One region of the Gordonia mangrovi genome, then DNA from elsewhere that is predicted to be linked to it. Evidence: riboswitches for the same ligand, from Rfam matches in the RefSeq annotation. Region 1 holds a riboswitch; the other holds the start of a gene.
The links. Region 1 has a riboswitch for cyclic di-AMP ahead of NWF22_RS00290 (C40 family peptidase). Riboswitches for the same ligand answer to the same signal wherever they lie in the genome.
Positions count from the first base shown of each region.

Region 2: it holds a riboswitch for cyclic di-AMP, as region 1 does, so the genes downstream of both, NWF22_RS16850 (transglycosylase family protein) here and NWF22_RS00290 (C40 family peptidase) in region 1, are expected to answer to the same signal.

Region 1 is NZ_CP102850.1:59,066-66,972, forward strand. Features, by position in the region: gene NWF22_RS00265 (hypothetical protein) at 1-263, opposite strand, end outside; gene NWF22_RS00270 (AMP-dependent synthetase/ligase) at 366-2,165, shown strand; gene NWF22_RS00275 (glycosyltransferase family 4 protein) at 2,172-3,290, opposite strand; gene NWF22_RS00280 (hypothetical protein) at 3,290-4,834, opposite strand; gene NWF22_RS00285 (C40 family peptidase) at 4,855-5,847, opposite strand; gene NWF22_RS00290 (C40 family peptidase) at 6,067-6,774, opposite strand; cyclic di-AMP (ydaO/yuaA leader) riboswitch at 6,789-6,966, opposite strand; gene NWF22_RS00295 (hypothetical protein) at 7,074-7,304, opposite strand; gene NWF22_RS00300 (DEDD exonuclease domain-containing protein) at 7,556-7,907, shown strand, end outside.
Region 2 is NZ_CP102850.1:3,706,817-3,714,723, reverse strand. Features, by position in the region: gene NWF22_RS16885 (MFS transporter) at 1-43, shown strand, start outside; gene NWF22_RS16880 (DUF2771 family protein) at 47-622, shown strand; gene NWF22_RS24515 (cold-shock protein) at 600-1,013, opposite strand; gene NWF22_RS16870 (hypothetical protein) at 1,264-1,473, shown strand; gene NWF22_RS16865 (flavin reductase family protein) at 1,488-2,018, shown strand; gene moaA (GTP 3',8-cyclase MoaA) at 2,015-3,103, shown strand; gene NWF22_RS16855 (MoaD/ThiS family protein) at 3,107-3,355, shown strand; cyclic di-AMP (ydaO/yuaA leader) riboswitch at 3,614-3,787, shown strand; gene NWF22_RS16850 (transglycosylase family protein) at 3,792-4,442, shown strand; gene NWF22_RS16845 (DUF6328 family protein) at 4,559-5,062, opposite strand; gene NWF22_RS16840 (molybdenum cofactor biosynthesis protein MoaE) at 5,059-5,508, opposite strand; gene NWF22_RS16835 (MogA/MoaB family molybdenum cofactor biosynthesis protein) at 5,505-6,005, opposite strand; gene moaC (cyclic pyranopterin monophosphate synthase MoaC) at 5,998-6,495, opposite strand; gene NWF22_RS16825 (hypothetical protein) at 6,503-6,691, opposite strand; gene NWF22_RS16820 (helicase-associated domain-containing protein) at 6,770-7,907, shown strand, end outside.

The DNA of each region.
Region 1 (7,907 bases):
ACCGGTTCGGCGTGCAGGAAGTAGTGCAGGATGAAGCCGTCCAGAACCGGTTCACACCAGATCTCCATGCTGCCGGTGAGCGGACCGTCGACCGTCCACCGCACTCCCTGGGCACCCCGCTGCTCGGTGACGCCGAGTCGGAGATCGGGCCACCACCGACGCCAGTTGCCCCGATCGCCGACCACCTCCGCGGCCAGCGACGGAGCCGCCGCGACGAAGGTCTCGTCGGCCACCTGAATGCTCGTCACGCTCACTAGCTTCACATACTCGGGACGGCCCGCGACAGCAGACCGACGGGACGCGCGTACGGTTTGCGCGGTGGCAGGACTACCATCGCTGTGGAACCGAGGCGGAAAGGTGGCCTGATGCCCGAGTTGAGCATCCCAGCGCGATTCTCCATCCCGGCGAACGCCGACTGCACGGACATCATCTTCCGGATCGCCGATCGCGAACCGGACAAGGTGGTGTTCCGACGCAAGGTGGACGCCGGCTGGCAGTCGGTGACCGCCACCGAGGCCGCGACCCAGATCACCGCCATCGCCAAGGGTTTGATCGCCGCAGGCGTGGCCCCCGGGGATCGAGTCGGGCTGCTCTGCCGCACCCGGCTGGAATGGAATCTGATCGATTTCGCGATCTGGTCGGCCGGCGCCATCACGGTGCCGATCTACGACTCCTCCTCGGGACCGCAGATCGAATGGATCATGCGCGACTCGGGCGCCATGGCGATCGTCGTCGAGGATGACGGCCATCGCCGGATCGTCGATACGATCGACGGCCTGGACCCGGTCGAGGTGTTCCAGATCGACACCTCCGCCGGTGACGGTGCGATCGCACACCTCACCGCGGCGGGCGCCGGCGTCCCCGACAACGAGGTGCTGACGCGTCGCGCCTCGCTGCGGGCCGCCGATCCGGCCACGCTCATCTACACCTCGGGTACCACCGGTCGCCCCAAGGGATGCGAACTGACCCATGCCAACATGCTCTCCGAGGTCCACGGGGTCCTGGAGAGCCCGATGAGCACGCTGTTGGGCCCCGACAAGCGCATGCTGATGTTCCTGCCGCTGGCTCATGTGCTCGCCCGTGCCATCACCTTGGTGGCCATCGAGGCCGGTGTGGAGGTCGGACACCATGCCGACACCCGCACCCTGGTCGCCGAGTTCGCGACATTCCGGCCATCGGTGATCCTCTCGGTGCCACGCGTGTTCGAGAAGGTCTACAACACCGCCCGGCAGTCCGCCCACGACAGCGGCAAGGGCAAGATCTTCGACCTGGCCGCCGAGGCCGCGATCGAGTACTCGTCGGCCACCGAGCGCGGCTCGGTCGGACTGGTTCTCCGAGTCAAGCATGCGGTGTTCGATCGTCTCGTCTACGGAAAACTGCGCGCGGCACTGGGTGGACGATGCGAGGCCGCGATCTCGGGCGGCGCACCGCTGGGTGCGCGCCTCGGCCACTTCTTCCGTGGCATCGGGATCCCGGTGTACGAGGGGTACGGGCTCACCGAGACCACGGCGGCGTTCAGCGTCAACACCCCAGGCGCGGTGAAAGTCGGCACCGTCGGAAAACCTTTGCCGGGCAACAGTGTACGGATCGCCGACGACGGCGAGGTGATGTTGTCGGGTGGTGTGGTCTTCGCCGAGTACTGGCGGAATCGGGAGGCGACGGCGACCGCGGTGACCGACGGCTGGTTCCACACCGGTGATCTCGGAACCCTCGACGACGACGGTTACCTCACCATCACCGGCCGGAAGAAAGAACTCATCGTCACCGCCGGCGGCAAGAACGTGTCACCCGCGGGTCTCGAGGACATCATCCGGGCCAACGGCCTCATCTCGCAGGCGCTCGTCATCGGCGACGCGAAACCGTTCATCGCCGCGCTGATCACGATCGACCCCGAGGCGTTCGGCGGCTGGAAGGAACGCAACGGCAAACCCGCCGACGCCACCGTGGAGGATCTCGCCGACGACCCGGAGTTGCGGGCCGAGATCCAGAGCGCGATCGATGCCGCCAACGAGACCGTCTCCCATGCCGAGGCGATCAAGAAGTTCCGGGTGCTCGCCGTCGACTTCACCGAGGAGTCCGGCGAGATGACGCCGACGCTGAAGGTCAAGCGGAATGTGGTGGTCGACAAGTACTCCGACGACATCGACGCGATCTACGCGAGGTAGATCGCGTCAGAGGATCTGCCGCAGCCGGGCCGCGATGGTGCGCCACTGCCACGACTCGAGGATGTGCTCGCGTCCGTTGGCGCCCATCTCGGCAGCGGCGGAGGGGTCGCGGAGAATAGCGGTGATCGCGAGCGCCACGGCATCGATGTCGGTTCCGTCCACCACGGTGCCGGTCACACCTTCCACCACGGTCTCGGGGGCGCCTCCGGACTGTCCGGCCACCACCGGGACTCCGGTCGCCGAGGCCTCCAGGTAGACGATGCCCAGACCCTCCACGTCGAGCCCACCGCCGCGGGTGCGGGCCGGCATCGCGAAGACGTCGGCAATGTTGTGATAGTCCGGCAGTTCCGCCGACGGCACCGACCCGGTGAACACGACGTGCTCGGCGACCGCGTTGTCCGCCGCGAGGCGATGCAGGGTCTCGGCGTGCGGGCCGCCGCCGACGACCACGAGCGCCACGTCACCGACCTCGCGGCGGATCAACGGCAACGCCCGGATCAGGACGTCCTGCCCCTTGCGCGGCACCAGGCGCGACAGACACAGCACCGTGGGCCGATCACCCAGGCCGAGCTGCTCACGCAGGCGCCGGCGCGCATCGGGATCGGGTGCGAAGCGATCAGTGTCCACTCCCGGCGGCAGGTACTCGAGCGCGGCGTGCGCGCCGAAGGCAGCCGCGAAACGACCACGCGTATAACGACTCACAAAGGTCACCGCGTCGGTGTGCCGACCGATGTAGGTCAGTACCTGCCGGGCGACCGGCAGCATCGACCAACCCACTTCGTGACCGTGGGTGCTCGCGACGACACGGTGTGCCCCCGCTCGCCGCATCGCGGGCGCAAGTGTGGCCAACGGCGCGGCGGCACCGAACCAGACCGTCGAGATGTCGTGGGCCGCGATGAGGCGGGCGGCGCGTCGCGCCACGGCCGGGGTCGGCAACATCAACGTCGTCGGGTGACGGACCACGGTGTAGGGCTGCGCGGCGTCGAACTCCTCGTGGCCCCGCCATCGTGGCGCGTAGACCACCACCTCGTCGGGCGGCAGCAGATCCACCAGATTCTGCAGATACGACTGGATTCCGCCCGGCCGAGGCGGGAAATCGTTGGTCACCAACAAGGTCCGGCGCATCAGCGCACCTGCGTGGTCAGCCAGCGTCGCCACCCCGCGACGAGTTCGGCACGGGAGATCCCCAGTGCGTCCGCGATCGCCTCACCCTGACGTGCCGGGTCGTCGGTGGCCGCGACGCCGAGGTAGAGCTCGCGCAGCCGGTCCTCGCCGAAGCGGTCGGCAACGTAGGCAGCCACCGACCACGCGGACTGATACGCGATCCGCGCCGTGTCGGAGTCGACAGCGAAGTCGGCGTCGGCAGGCAGATCGGTGGGGAGTTGACCGGCGTCGACCGCGACCGCGAGATCGGGTGCGGCATCGGCGAACCGCACATATGTCCCCTTGCGCCCGACATATTCCGGCACCCCTTCGGTGATCCACAGCGGCGCGCCCGCCGCGGTGACGACACGCGCCGCGACATGTGTCAGCTCATGGCGCAACACCACGCCGAGGGCGGCGGCGGAGAACCGTGCGGCACTCGGTGTGAGAACCACCCGCTGACCCACCGCCACATCGTCGTCGCTGTCGACACGACTGTAGACGGTCGCCGCGGCGGCTGCGGCGACGTCGGTCCCGGCGCTGCGCGCCAGCGCGGAGAACTCGGCCGGGCGCGCCGTCGCCACCAGCACCGCCCGGCGCGGCCAGTCGTCGCCCCAGAACGCCGTCACCGCGTCGACCGACCCGGGGACGAGTTCACGTGCGCGCTCGACCACCACAGCGGTGTCCGGATACGAGGCGATCACCGACGTGCCGCCCGCTGTCGACACGTCGGTGGCCCCGAGGCCCGGCAGATCCCACAACTGGGTGGGCGCCGGATCGCCACCGATCGCCGACGCATCGCCGACCACCGTCCAGTCATCGCCGTAACGCGCCATCACCAGCTGCATGTCCACGACGACGTCCGGTTCGTCGACTCCCGGGGTGCTCGCGCCGCCGAGCGCATAGCGCAGTTCGATCGGCGCCACCCAGGAGTCCGAACTCCCCTGCTCGTCGAGTCGCTGCTGAAGGTCGGGCGGCACCAGGATCTCGGCTTCGGTGGTGGGGGCGACCTGGTACCGGAAGTCGTCGAGGCGCAGCGCAGTACCCCGCGGCGGAACCGGCGCCGACGTGGTGGGCGACCCGCTCGGTCGTGCGATGCGGGAGCGGGACGGGGAACTCGGCGCGCGGGAGGCGGTCGCCGGGGTGGTCGGCGTGGTCGACCGCGAAGCGGCCTCCGCGCGCACCGCGCTCCCGGAGAAATTGACCGCGGTGTCCCGCATCCGGGCGCGGAATGCTGGCGCAGTGGCCGCATCGAGGAGAGCGTCCACACGATTCGCGTCACCGTCGCGCAGAGCCGTGCTGAGTTCGTCGAGGGTTCGTTGCACGCCGCTCGCGCGTTGTTGTTCGTAGACGTTGACCGGCGTCGTGGTGGTCGTCGCGCGGCTCGATGACGATGACGCCGCCGGTTCGACCGGGGATGCACAACCGGCCACCACCGCGGCGAGCATGATGGCGGCCAGCGCCGTGATACCGGCCCCGCGACGGGCCGGAGCCCGCCGACGCGTGTCGTCGCCGATCACCGGCATCCGTCCGTCGGTGTCGTCACTCAGTACCGACGGGCGGTGTTGTACGGGCCGGCCTCGTCGATGGGCACGACCTTCACCGGCACGCCGAACGTCGAGGCGTGGATCACGTAGCCGTCGCCGACGTACATACCCACGTGATGGGCGTCCGAGTAATAGATGATCAGGTCACCGGGCTTCAGGTTCTGTCGATCGACGTGCTGACCCGCCCCGCTCTGCGCCTGGCTCGACCGGGGCAGGGTCATCCCGGCCTGCCGATAGGCCCACACCATCAGACCCGAGCAGTCGAAGGAGCTGGGCCCGGTCGCACCCCACACGTACGGGTCACCGATCCGGGTGAGCGCAGCCTGCACGGCGATGAGAGCCGACGAGGTCCCCTTCGGGACGAGCCGGGGGTCGAAGTCGAAATCGGGTCCCCGCAGGGCGGCGAGCTGCTTGCCGGTCATCGATTCGTAGACGGCTCGGATCTGCACTGCCTGCAGCTGCAGATTCGCCTGTTCGGCCTGTAGTTCCCCGCGGGTCTTCTCCGCCGCCGCCACCGCGGCGGTCGCGTCGGCCGCGGTCTTGTCCGCCGCGGCCTTGGCCTCGGTGGTCTTGGCGCGGGCGTTCTTCAGGCCCTGGAGATCCGCCGCGGACTGTCGTGAGATGAGCTCCAGACCGGACATCTGGTCGAGCAGGGCCTGCGGGGAGTCACTGACCAGGACGGCGTAGAGCCGATTCACCCGGGCGCCTTTGTAGCTGGCACGTACCACCGAGTCGACGCGCGTCTGATAGTTCTCCAGGCGCTGCTGTGTGGAGGCTAGTGTCCGATCCGCCGCGACCGACGCCTCCCTCGCCTGGGCCACGATGCGTCGTTGCTTGTCGTATTCGATCTGCGCGTTGTGCATCGCCTCGGCCGACTTCTCGGCGTCGTCGCTCAGCTTCTGGTATTCGGTGAGGAGCTGGTCAGGAGTGCGAACCGGGGCAGCCGACGCAGTACCGACCTGCAGGGCAGCACCCAACTGCCCGAACACCATTGCCAGCGCGAGGACCGCCGTGCCGAGCAATACCGGCACGGGTCGTCTGTCTGCCGCATGCCGTCCCGAAACCACGGCTGTCACCTGTTCACCACCATTTCCCCCACATCGCCGGAGAAGCCGCCGCGACTGCGGCAACCACCGCCCGGGCGATGTGTCGGGCGGATCACGTGCTCACGTGATCCGCCCGACAAAACTCACATCGTGCTGCGACTGCGCTCAGTAACGACGGATTCCGGTCAGCGACCAGTCGCCGACGTTGTCCTTCTTCACCGGGGTGCCGTAGGTCGACGAGTGCACGAACTTGCCGTTGCCCGCGTAGATTCCGGCGTGGCCGCCGCCGTTGAAGATCAGCACGTCGCCTGGCTTGGCCTGGGCGATCGAGGCGACCGGGGTGCCTCCGCCGAGCTGTCCGTAGCTGTCGCGAGGAATGGTCTTGCCGGCCTTTTTGTAGGACCAGTAGACGAGGCCCGAGCAGTCGAACGCGTTGGGCCCGGCAGCGCCGTAGGAATACGGCGAACCGATCTTGCTCTCGGCGTTGCTGACGGCCTTCTGTGCCACGGTCGGCTGCACGCCGAGGATTCCGCCGCCGCCACCCTTGGGCCGGAACTGCTGCGGGATCTGGTCGTTGTTGAGACCCGGGACCGTGAAGGTGCCGATGTTCGGGATCTCGACACTGGCGCCCGGGGACTTGGCGACCGGGGTGGCCGCCGGCGCAGCGGCCTGAGGCTCCTGGAATTGCTGGGGGATCTGCTTGCTGTCGACCCCAGGAAGTTCAAAATTGCCGATGTTCGGCACGTGCACGGGCGCCGCGAGCGCGGGACCTGCCGCAGCGGCGAGTGAGCCGACGGTGATCGACCCGGCCACAACCGCGCGCTTGGCCACCTTGCTACCCCGGTTGGGCTGCTCCAAACGATGTTTCGCCACGAAGCGACTTCTCCTTGCTCTCCCTTCGACCGCCGACCGGGTTAGCTGTCGGATTCGGGCCGGAAGACTGGCCCTACGCGCGGACCGACGACACACAACGTCGCCGGGCATGCGCGATTCACCCCAATTCGGATCGCTCCGAAACTGATGGTTCCCCGGTTCGCCCAGAGGGCGATTGAGCGGTGACCAATCCAGACCACTCCTGTTGGAGCGGGACGCTCTGAAAGGTCTCGGAAAGGTTACGAAATCGGATGCGGGTCTGTCCACCGATGGTCGGCGACCGCCCCGGCGCCGAATCCTCAGCCGGCCCGCAGGATCCGTAGCGGTCGTCCCGAAAAACCGCCGTGAGCAGTACTTTTACCCGCCCTTGCAGATACTGCAGAGGCTCTGGTGGCCATTGCAGCATCCACGAAGACATCGATCGCGGCATCGATCGCGGCGTCTGCCGAAGGCCCCGGTTCCGTAACCTTTTCTCCACCTTGATCCACTGGGTTTTCGCAGTTGGGAGCATCGAACAGCACCTGCATCATGCATCCGTCGCAAGCGACCGGACGACCCGGGCAGGACTGGCAGTCAACGTACATCTGTGATCTCCATCTCACTTGAGTGCTGTCGGGGTGTCGACGCGTGCCGAAGCGGACTCCGACACGATTCGCCGCTTGCGGAGAAGCCTAGGAACGACCACCGACAGACTCCGTCCGCAGGACACGAAACCCACCCTTCCCGCCTGTCACACCAGTATCTGTCGTTGCATCGAACTAGTGTTCGTCTGGTGGGTGTGATGGCGATGGACGACGGACAACTCACCTTCGCCGATCTGGATGGTGACGGTGGGCCCGAGGACGACGGTTTCGACCGGTCGTTGTTCGACACCACGATGGTCGTCGTCGACCTCGAGACCACGGGCGGCAGTGCGAGCGGGGACCAGATCACCGAGATCGGCGCGGTGAAGATCCGCGGCGGTGAGGTGATCGGCGAGTTCGCCACCCTTGTCGACCCCGGATGTCCGATCCCGCCGAAGATCGTCACACTCACCGGCATCACCGAGGCCATGGTCGCCGACGCACCCATGATCGGCGAGGTGCTCACCTCATTCGTCGAGTTCGCCCGCGGCGCGATCCTGGTGGCACACA
Region 2 (7,907 bases), 1.7 Mb from region 1:
GACCACGCCCCCGACCAAACCCCATCACACAGGACGGCACTAGACGGTGAACCTCAGCAGTGCGGACAAGAAGGCCCTGACCATCATCGCGGCGGTGGTCGTCGCATTCGTGGTGATCGTCGGCGGGACCGTCGCGGTGTTGACCAGGGACGCGTGGTCGGGCGATGGGTCCGACGAGGAACCGTATCTGCACCTGGCGGTGGGTGATCGGCTGGTACAGGTGGAACCCACCCGGATGTGTGACGTGTTCCTGGAGAACTGCGAGCCGGAGGACCCCACCGACATCGACGTGGCGCGCGTACCGGTGCCGGTCGGCGAGTCGATGATGCTCTCGGTGTCCCAGGACATCGCGGAGTGGCCGTGGAATCTCGTCGTGCAGTACCTGACCCCGGAGGGTCCGGATGGCACGGTCGTGCCGATGCGGTCGAACTCCACCTACACCACGGTCCTACACTCCTCCCCGGAACGCATCCTGATCGCGATAGAGGTCCAGCTGCCGTCGGTCGTCTCTGCCGGCGACGACACCGTCAGCATGCGCGGTTACCTTGCCGCCGACACGTCCCCCGAGGGCATGGAATTGCCGGGGAGCGGCGCGGGCCTCAGCGCTCCAGCTCGCGGGTGACCGCGCGCACCACCTCGGAGATCCGCTGTGAGGTCTTGCGGTCGGGGTAGCGCCCCTTGCGCAGTTCGGGTTGGACAGCCCCCTCGAGGAGGGTGATCAGATCGGCGACCATGCCGTGCAGTTCGTCGGGGGTGTGTCGCTTGGTGTCCTTGCGGGCGGCCTCACGGGCATTCTTCGCCACACTGGGCGCAGGATCGAGCACGGCGACCTTGAGCGCCTGTGGCCCACGGCGACCGGCGGCCATGCCGAATTCCACGCGCTGACCGGGCTTGAGTGTCTCCACTCCCTCCGGAAGTGCGGACGAACGGACATAAACGTCCTCACCGCTCTCTTGCGACAGGAAGCCGAAGCCCTTCTCCGCGTCGTACCACTTCACCTTGCCGGTCGGCACTGTGCTCACCCTCATCTGCGTTTTCGGACGTGTCATGACAAAAGCGCCCCTCACCTGACCCAGCAGCCGGCCCGAGTCCGGGCGCGGCCCTCCATCAGATGAGCAGAGGCGCCTATGAGCACACAGTCTAGCCAACCCGCGCGGGCGCGGTCACATGGAATACCTCACCCCAGGCCGAATACCACCTCGAGCGCGTCTTCTCTACGCACGCCGCCGCCACCGGAGGGCCCGGTGTTCTACCGTGGAGGATATGCAGAGCCACTCCTCTCCCCGCCTTCTGCAGGCGGCCGGGGTCGTCTTCGCGATCGGGATTGCGGCGATCGTCGCGTTGTTCGTGACGCCGCTGGTCACCGACGGCGACACGGCGCCCACCTTCGTGTATCTGCTGACGATGTGCGCACCGTTGGGATTCGTCCTCGGGATCGCGTTCGCGCTGCGGGCGGGGCGGAGGACCCGGTGACCGTCGATTCCGTGATGCCCGTCGCCGAGGATCTGAGCCCGGCCGCCGACTCGGCGACGCTGCGCCGCGCCTACAGCTGCTTTCCGTCCGGAGTGGTCGCCGTGGCCTGCCGACTCCCGGATGCCGACGGCACCGCCTCTGCGGCCGGCATGGCCGCGAGCGCATTCACGACCGTCTCCCTGGACCCACCCCTGGTGTCATTGTGCGTCCAGAACACCTCGACGACCTGGCCGCGGCTGCGTACCGCGCCGGCCATCGGAGTCAGTGTGTTCGCCCAGGACCAGTCCGAGCTCTGTCGCCAGCTCGCCGGCCCCGCGGAGTCCCGCTTCGACGGCATCACACCGATCCGGACCGCCGACGGCGCGGTGTTCATCCCGGACGCGGCGGCGAGCCTGTCCTGCTCGTTGTTCAACGAGATCCCGGCCGGCGACCACACCCTGGTGCTGTTGCGGATCGAGGCATTGCGCTTCGATCCGGGCGTGGAGCCATTGGTCTTTCACGCCAGCACATTCCGGTCGCTGGAAGCACTGAGGGAGGGCCGATGAGCACCGTCGCGCTCGGCCTGCCGACCACTCCCTCCGACCGGGCGGAGCCCACCGATGCCCCGACCACCGGGCCGCTGCGCGACCGGTTCGGGCGGGTGGCAGCCGACCTACGGGTGTCGGTGACCGACCGCTGCAATCTGCGGTGCACCTACTGCATGCCCGCCGAGGGACTCGACTGGCTGCCGACCGACGCCGTCCTCACCACCGACGAACTGATCAGAGTGATGACGGTCGGGGTTCGTGATCTCGGCATCCGTTCCATCCGATTCACCGGCGGCGAGCCGCTGTTGCGCCGGGACCTGGAGGATCTGATCGCGGCGATGTCGGCGCGACCGGAGCGTCCTGAGATCGCGATGACCACCAACGGGCTGGGCCTCGCCCGCCGCATGGACGGTTTGGTGGCGGCCGGCCTGGATCGGGTGAACATCTCGTTGGACACGGTGGACGCGACCCGATTCGCCGAGATCACCCGGCGCGACCGCCTGCACGACGTGCTCGCCGGTCTCGCCGCGGCCCGTTCTTCCGGGCTGAGTTCGGTCAAGGTGAATGCTGTTCTCGCCGATCACACCGACCTCGGCGGGCTTCCCGAGCTGGCCCGGTACTGCCTCGATCACGGATACCAACTCCGCATCATCGAACAGATGCCACTCGACGCCGATCATCGGTGGGACCGCGCATCCATGGTGACCGCAGACGAGATCCTCGCGGTCCTGCGCGACCACTTCCCGTTGCGACCCGACCCCCGCCCGCGCGGCAGCGCGCCCGCGGCCACCTGGCTCGTCGACGGTTTCCACGTCGACGGTGCGCCGGCACGGATCGGGGTGATCGCCTCGGTGACCCGCCCGTTCTGCGGCGACTGTGACCGCACCCGACTGACCGCCGACGGCGCGTTGCGCAATTGTCTGTTCGCGCAGGGCGAGACCGACCTGCGCAACGTGTTACGCAGTGGGCTCACCGGCCAAGACCTCGACGACGCACTCGCCCGACGCTGGCGGGGCAACACCTGGGTCAAGTCGGCCGGTCACGGTGTGAACGACCCGGGGTTCCTGCAACCGAGCCGGCCGATGTCGGCCATCGGAGGCTGACACGTGCAGCTGACCATTCGGTATTTCGCTGCGGCACGAGCGGCGGCCGGTACGGACTCGACGGTTCTCGAAGTGGCCGACGACGCGACTCTGGGCGATCTGGAGGCCGTGATCGCCAAGGACAACCCGGATCTCGAACGAGTGCTCGAACGGTGTTCGTATCTGCGGGATTCCATCGCCCTGTGCGACCGCACCGTCCAGCTCGGTCGGTGCGAGACCGTCGACGTCTTGCCGCCATTTGCCGGTGGCTGACGCCACATCCGCTTGTGAGCTTGATCACATAACGGATTGATCACGGCTAGGACACGACTCGACCATCAGGCCGTGAGCAGGCAGGACGCGAAATCTGAGTCGAAAGCCCCACTCAGACTCGGAAAATGCACTTGCCAACAACGTGATTAGCGATGCGAGAAGTCGTAGTGTGACTGAACGACGCCCCTGGGGGTCACGAGAACGTAACCAAATGCATACGTCGCATCGGCCGCGCCGAACCTCGCTCCACCGATGAGACGCACGAGAACGACATCTAGGAGCGAGGACGGGGGACCCACCTCCCGCAAGGGAATCGGACGTCGCACGACGTCCTTGGGGTCAAGTCCCGCGTTGACAACCGTCACCGACGGGGCCGGGCACCTCTCGCCCGAACCCGACAGCTGACTTCGTAGGCGCGTGGAGAGAGGAAACAGCAATGTCCGGACGTCATCGCAAACCGACGACAGCCACCACCACCAAGACCTTCGCCAAGGTCGCGCTGACCGGGGCCGTCCTGGGCGGCGGCGCCGCTCTGCTGGGTACCGGTACCGCCAACGCGGCCACCGACGCCGAATGGAACCAGGTCGCCCAGTGCGAATCCGGCGGCAACTGGGCTATCAACACCGGCAACGGCTACCACGGCGGCCTGCAGTTCAGCCCCAGCACCTGGAGTGGCTACGGCGGCGGCGAGTTCGCCCCGACCGCCGACCAGGCCACCAAGGAGCAGCAGATCGTCGTGGCCGAGCGCGTACTCGCCGGACAGGGCAAGGGCGCCTGGCCGACCTGTGGCACCGTGCTGTCGGGCCCCACCCAGCGCTCCGCACCGGCTGCACCGAAGCCCGCCCCGGCGTTGCCGAAGCTGCCCGAACTGCCCGCTCCGTTCGACTGGGCCACCACTCCGGACGCCGGGAGCACCGCAGATGTGACCAAGCAGGTCGACCAGGCTCTGGGGCAGGCGATCGACAACAACCAGATCACCCCCGAGGTGCGCGACCTGTGGAAGGCCGCCAAGCAGAGCGGCTACGAGCTCACCCCGGAACAGATCGAGCTGTTCAACCAGCACAAGGATCAGCTGCCCAACCCCTGATCGGCGGCAGCCGACCGCGCCCACACGGGCCCCCGTCGAAGGGCCCCGCACGATGGCTCGTGAGCCCGTGCGGGGCCCTTGTCCAATTTCTGGGCTCGGGCTGCTGCGCCGTCCGCTCAGTCGTCGCCCAGGCGCCGACGCTCGTTCACCGGGAGCACCACCCACATGCAGGCGAAGACGACCACGGCCATCGCCGCCGCCGACAATGCCGCCCACCCGCCGAACACGATGTCGAAGATCACGGCGAGGACGCCGGTGAGTGCCATCCCGAGGAATGTGATGCCGATCAGGGTCAGTCGATGGGCACGGTTGACCAGCCGATCGATCGCGTGCCGGCGAAACAACAGTCGATGCAGTGCGACCGGTGAGATCAGGGTGATGGTGGACAGCACCGCGAACACCAGGCTGACCACGAAGACGTACTGCTGGCGCGCCGTGAGTTCCTCGAAGCCCTCTTGAAACGGGACGGTGAGCATCAGGCCGGTCAGGATCTGGCCACCGGTCTGCACCACCCGCAATTCCTGCAGCAGACTCGCCCAGTTGCGGTCCAGGCGTTCGGTGCGGGTCTCGTTGCGCTCGGTGTCGCGCGGCGATGCGGCAGGCTCGTCGTCGGTGGTCACGCCGATCCCACCCATTCCTCGGTGCCGTCACCGAAGTGCTGATGCTTCCAGACAGGCAGCTGCGCCTTCACCTGATCCACCAGTTCCGCGCAGATCTCGAAGGCGGCACGACGATGGTCGGCGGCGACCGCCACGACAAACGCCGCATCGCCGATCGCCAGATCACCCACCCGATGGGACACCGCGACAGCACGAACCCCCTCGGCATGCGACACCACGGCCTCCACCACCTGCCGCAACACGTCGGGCGCGGTCGGATGTGCCGAGTAGTCGAGTCGGGTCACCTCCCGGCCATCGTCGTGATTGCGCACGGCGCCGACGAAACCCACCACGGCCCCGGCACGGCCGCCGGCCGCCCGGGCGACGAGATCCTCGTGTTCGCTGAGCCCGATCGGCTCATCGGCCAAAGCACTACGCACGACCTGCACCGCTGCGGTGTCACTCACCTGTGATCGCCTCCTCGGATCTGGTCGAGTGCGTGATCGAGTACCCCGTCGAGCACGGTCAAACCATCGCGCACGCCACCGGTCGATCCCGGCAGGTTGACGATCAGGGTCACGCCGGCGACCCCGGCCAGGCCACGCGACAACACCGCGGTCGGAACCCTCGGCAATCCTGCCGAGCGGATCGCGTCGGCGAGCCCGGGAACCTCCAGATCCAGGACCTCGCGGGTTTCCTCAGGGGTGTGATCGGTCGGCGTCAGCCCCGTCCCACCGGTCGTGATGATCAGGTCGGCATGGGCGGCCACACCGGCGCGCAAAGCTGCGCCGACCGGCGGTCCGTCGGAGACCACCATCAGTTCCTCGACCACGAAACGACGCGCGGTGAGCCATTCGCTGATGATCGGCCCGGTACGGTCCGGATATTCGCCGCGGCTGGCGCGGGTGGACGCCACCACGATCCGCGCCACTCTCGGATGACCGCTCGGCGCGGGATCAGTCACGGTGCCACGGCCCGGATTTCCCACCGGTCTTCTCCAGAAGTCGGATATCGGTCATGCAGGCCCGGCGGTCCACCGCCTTGACCATGTCGTGCAGAGTGAGCCCGGTGACCGCGATGGCGGTCAGGGCTTCCATCTCCACGCCGGTCTGACCGCTGGTGGACACGGTCGCGGTGACGTCGATGTGGTCGTCGGCGATGGCGAAGTCCACCTCGACCGACGACAACGCCAGTTGATGACACAACGGGATGAGTTCGTCGGTGCGTTTGGCAGCCATGATCCCCGCAATTCGCGCGGTCGCCAGGACGTCGCCCTTGGGCAATTTGCCGTCGCTGAGCAGGCCGATGACCTCGGCGGTCGTTCGGAAGGTGCCGCCGGCCACCGCGCGCCGCGTCGTCGCCGCCTTGCCACCGACATCGACCATGCGCGCGGCGCCGGTCGAGTCGATGTGACTCAAACCGGCCGGACCCGACGATCGGTCCTGTTCAGACACCCGAGGATCAGCGATTGATGACGGTCTTCGACTGGACGAAGGGAAGGTCATCGACCGGGATCGGGAATTCGACCTCGCCGAACGGGGAGAGCGCACCCGAGATGTGGGTGGCGAACTCGGAGACCGCGTGCTCGGCGGCGTCGCCGTTTCCGTCCTTCGGCCAACCGTTGTCGACATACTTCTTCTTCTCAGCCACGCGCTCATTGTGCCATGCGCCCCAGGGCGCCGTGACGGGGAAACCGCCTGGCTGCCCATGCTCAGTAGAATCGGCCGAATGAGTGCGGATGACCAGGGAGTGAGCCTGGCCGACGATCTGGCGCTGCGCAGCGACGACGATCTCTTCGAGTTGCTCGCCGCGCGGCCGGATCTGGCGTCGCCGCCACCCGCCGGCACCGGGGTGCTGGCCTCCCGTGCGCTGGCAGCCCCGTCGTCGGCGCTGGTGGGCGAGGATTTGGATCTGCTCGACATCGCGGTGCTCGAACAGGTGATCGCGCTGGGCACCGGGTCCGCCGGACGCATTCCCGCTCCGACCTCGATCGACGCCGTCGTCGCCGCCCTGTCCGGACGTGCCGACGATGATGAGATCATCGCGCGTGTGCACCATCTGCGCACCCGCGCCCTGGTGTGGGGACCGGACGACGCGATCGTGTCCGGTGCGCACGCGTCGGCCGCGCTCCCGTGGCGGGCGCACCACCTCACCGGGCCCCTGGCGCGGCACTCGGCCCAGGAGCTGCAGTCCCGACTCGATGATCTCGACGAACGGGAACGCTCGCTGCTCGACACCTTGTCGCGTGGGCCGGCGCTCGGACGCAGCCGCGACGCGGCCCCGGATGCCGATCCGAATCAACCGGTGGCACGTCTCATCGCGCAGGGGCTCCTCGCCCGCATCGACGCCCAGACCGTCGAGTTGCCGCCGATGGTCGGGCAACTCCTGCGGGGCGAACCACCGCTGCACACCACCGACCTGCGTGCACCCGCACTGCACGACGCGACGGCAAAGAAGCGCTTCTCGCACTCCGCCATCGACGCCGCAGCCGGCGGTGAGGCGATCGAACTGGTCCGCCACACCAGCACGGTGATCCGGGTGCTCGGTGCCACTCCGGCGACGGTGCTCCGCAGCGGTGCGCTCGGCGTGCGGGAATTGCGCAGGCTCGCGAAGGTCAGCGGATTGGAGCAGCAGCGCGTCGCCTTCATCGTTGAACTCCTCGCCTACCTGCGGCTGATCGACGCCGGATTCCCGGACCCGCCGCCGGCCAACGACAACGGCGAACTCGCCTTCGCCCCGACCGCGACGGTCGATGGGTGGCTGCATCATTCTCCCGATCGGCAGTGGGCGGCTCTACTCGGCGCCTGGCTCGAGATGCCCCGCCGGGCATGGCAGATCGGTGAACCCGACCGCGATGGCAATGCGC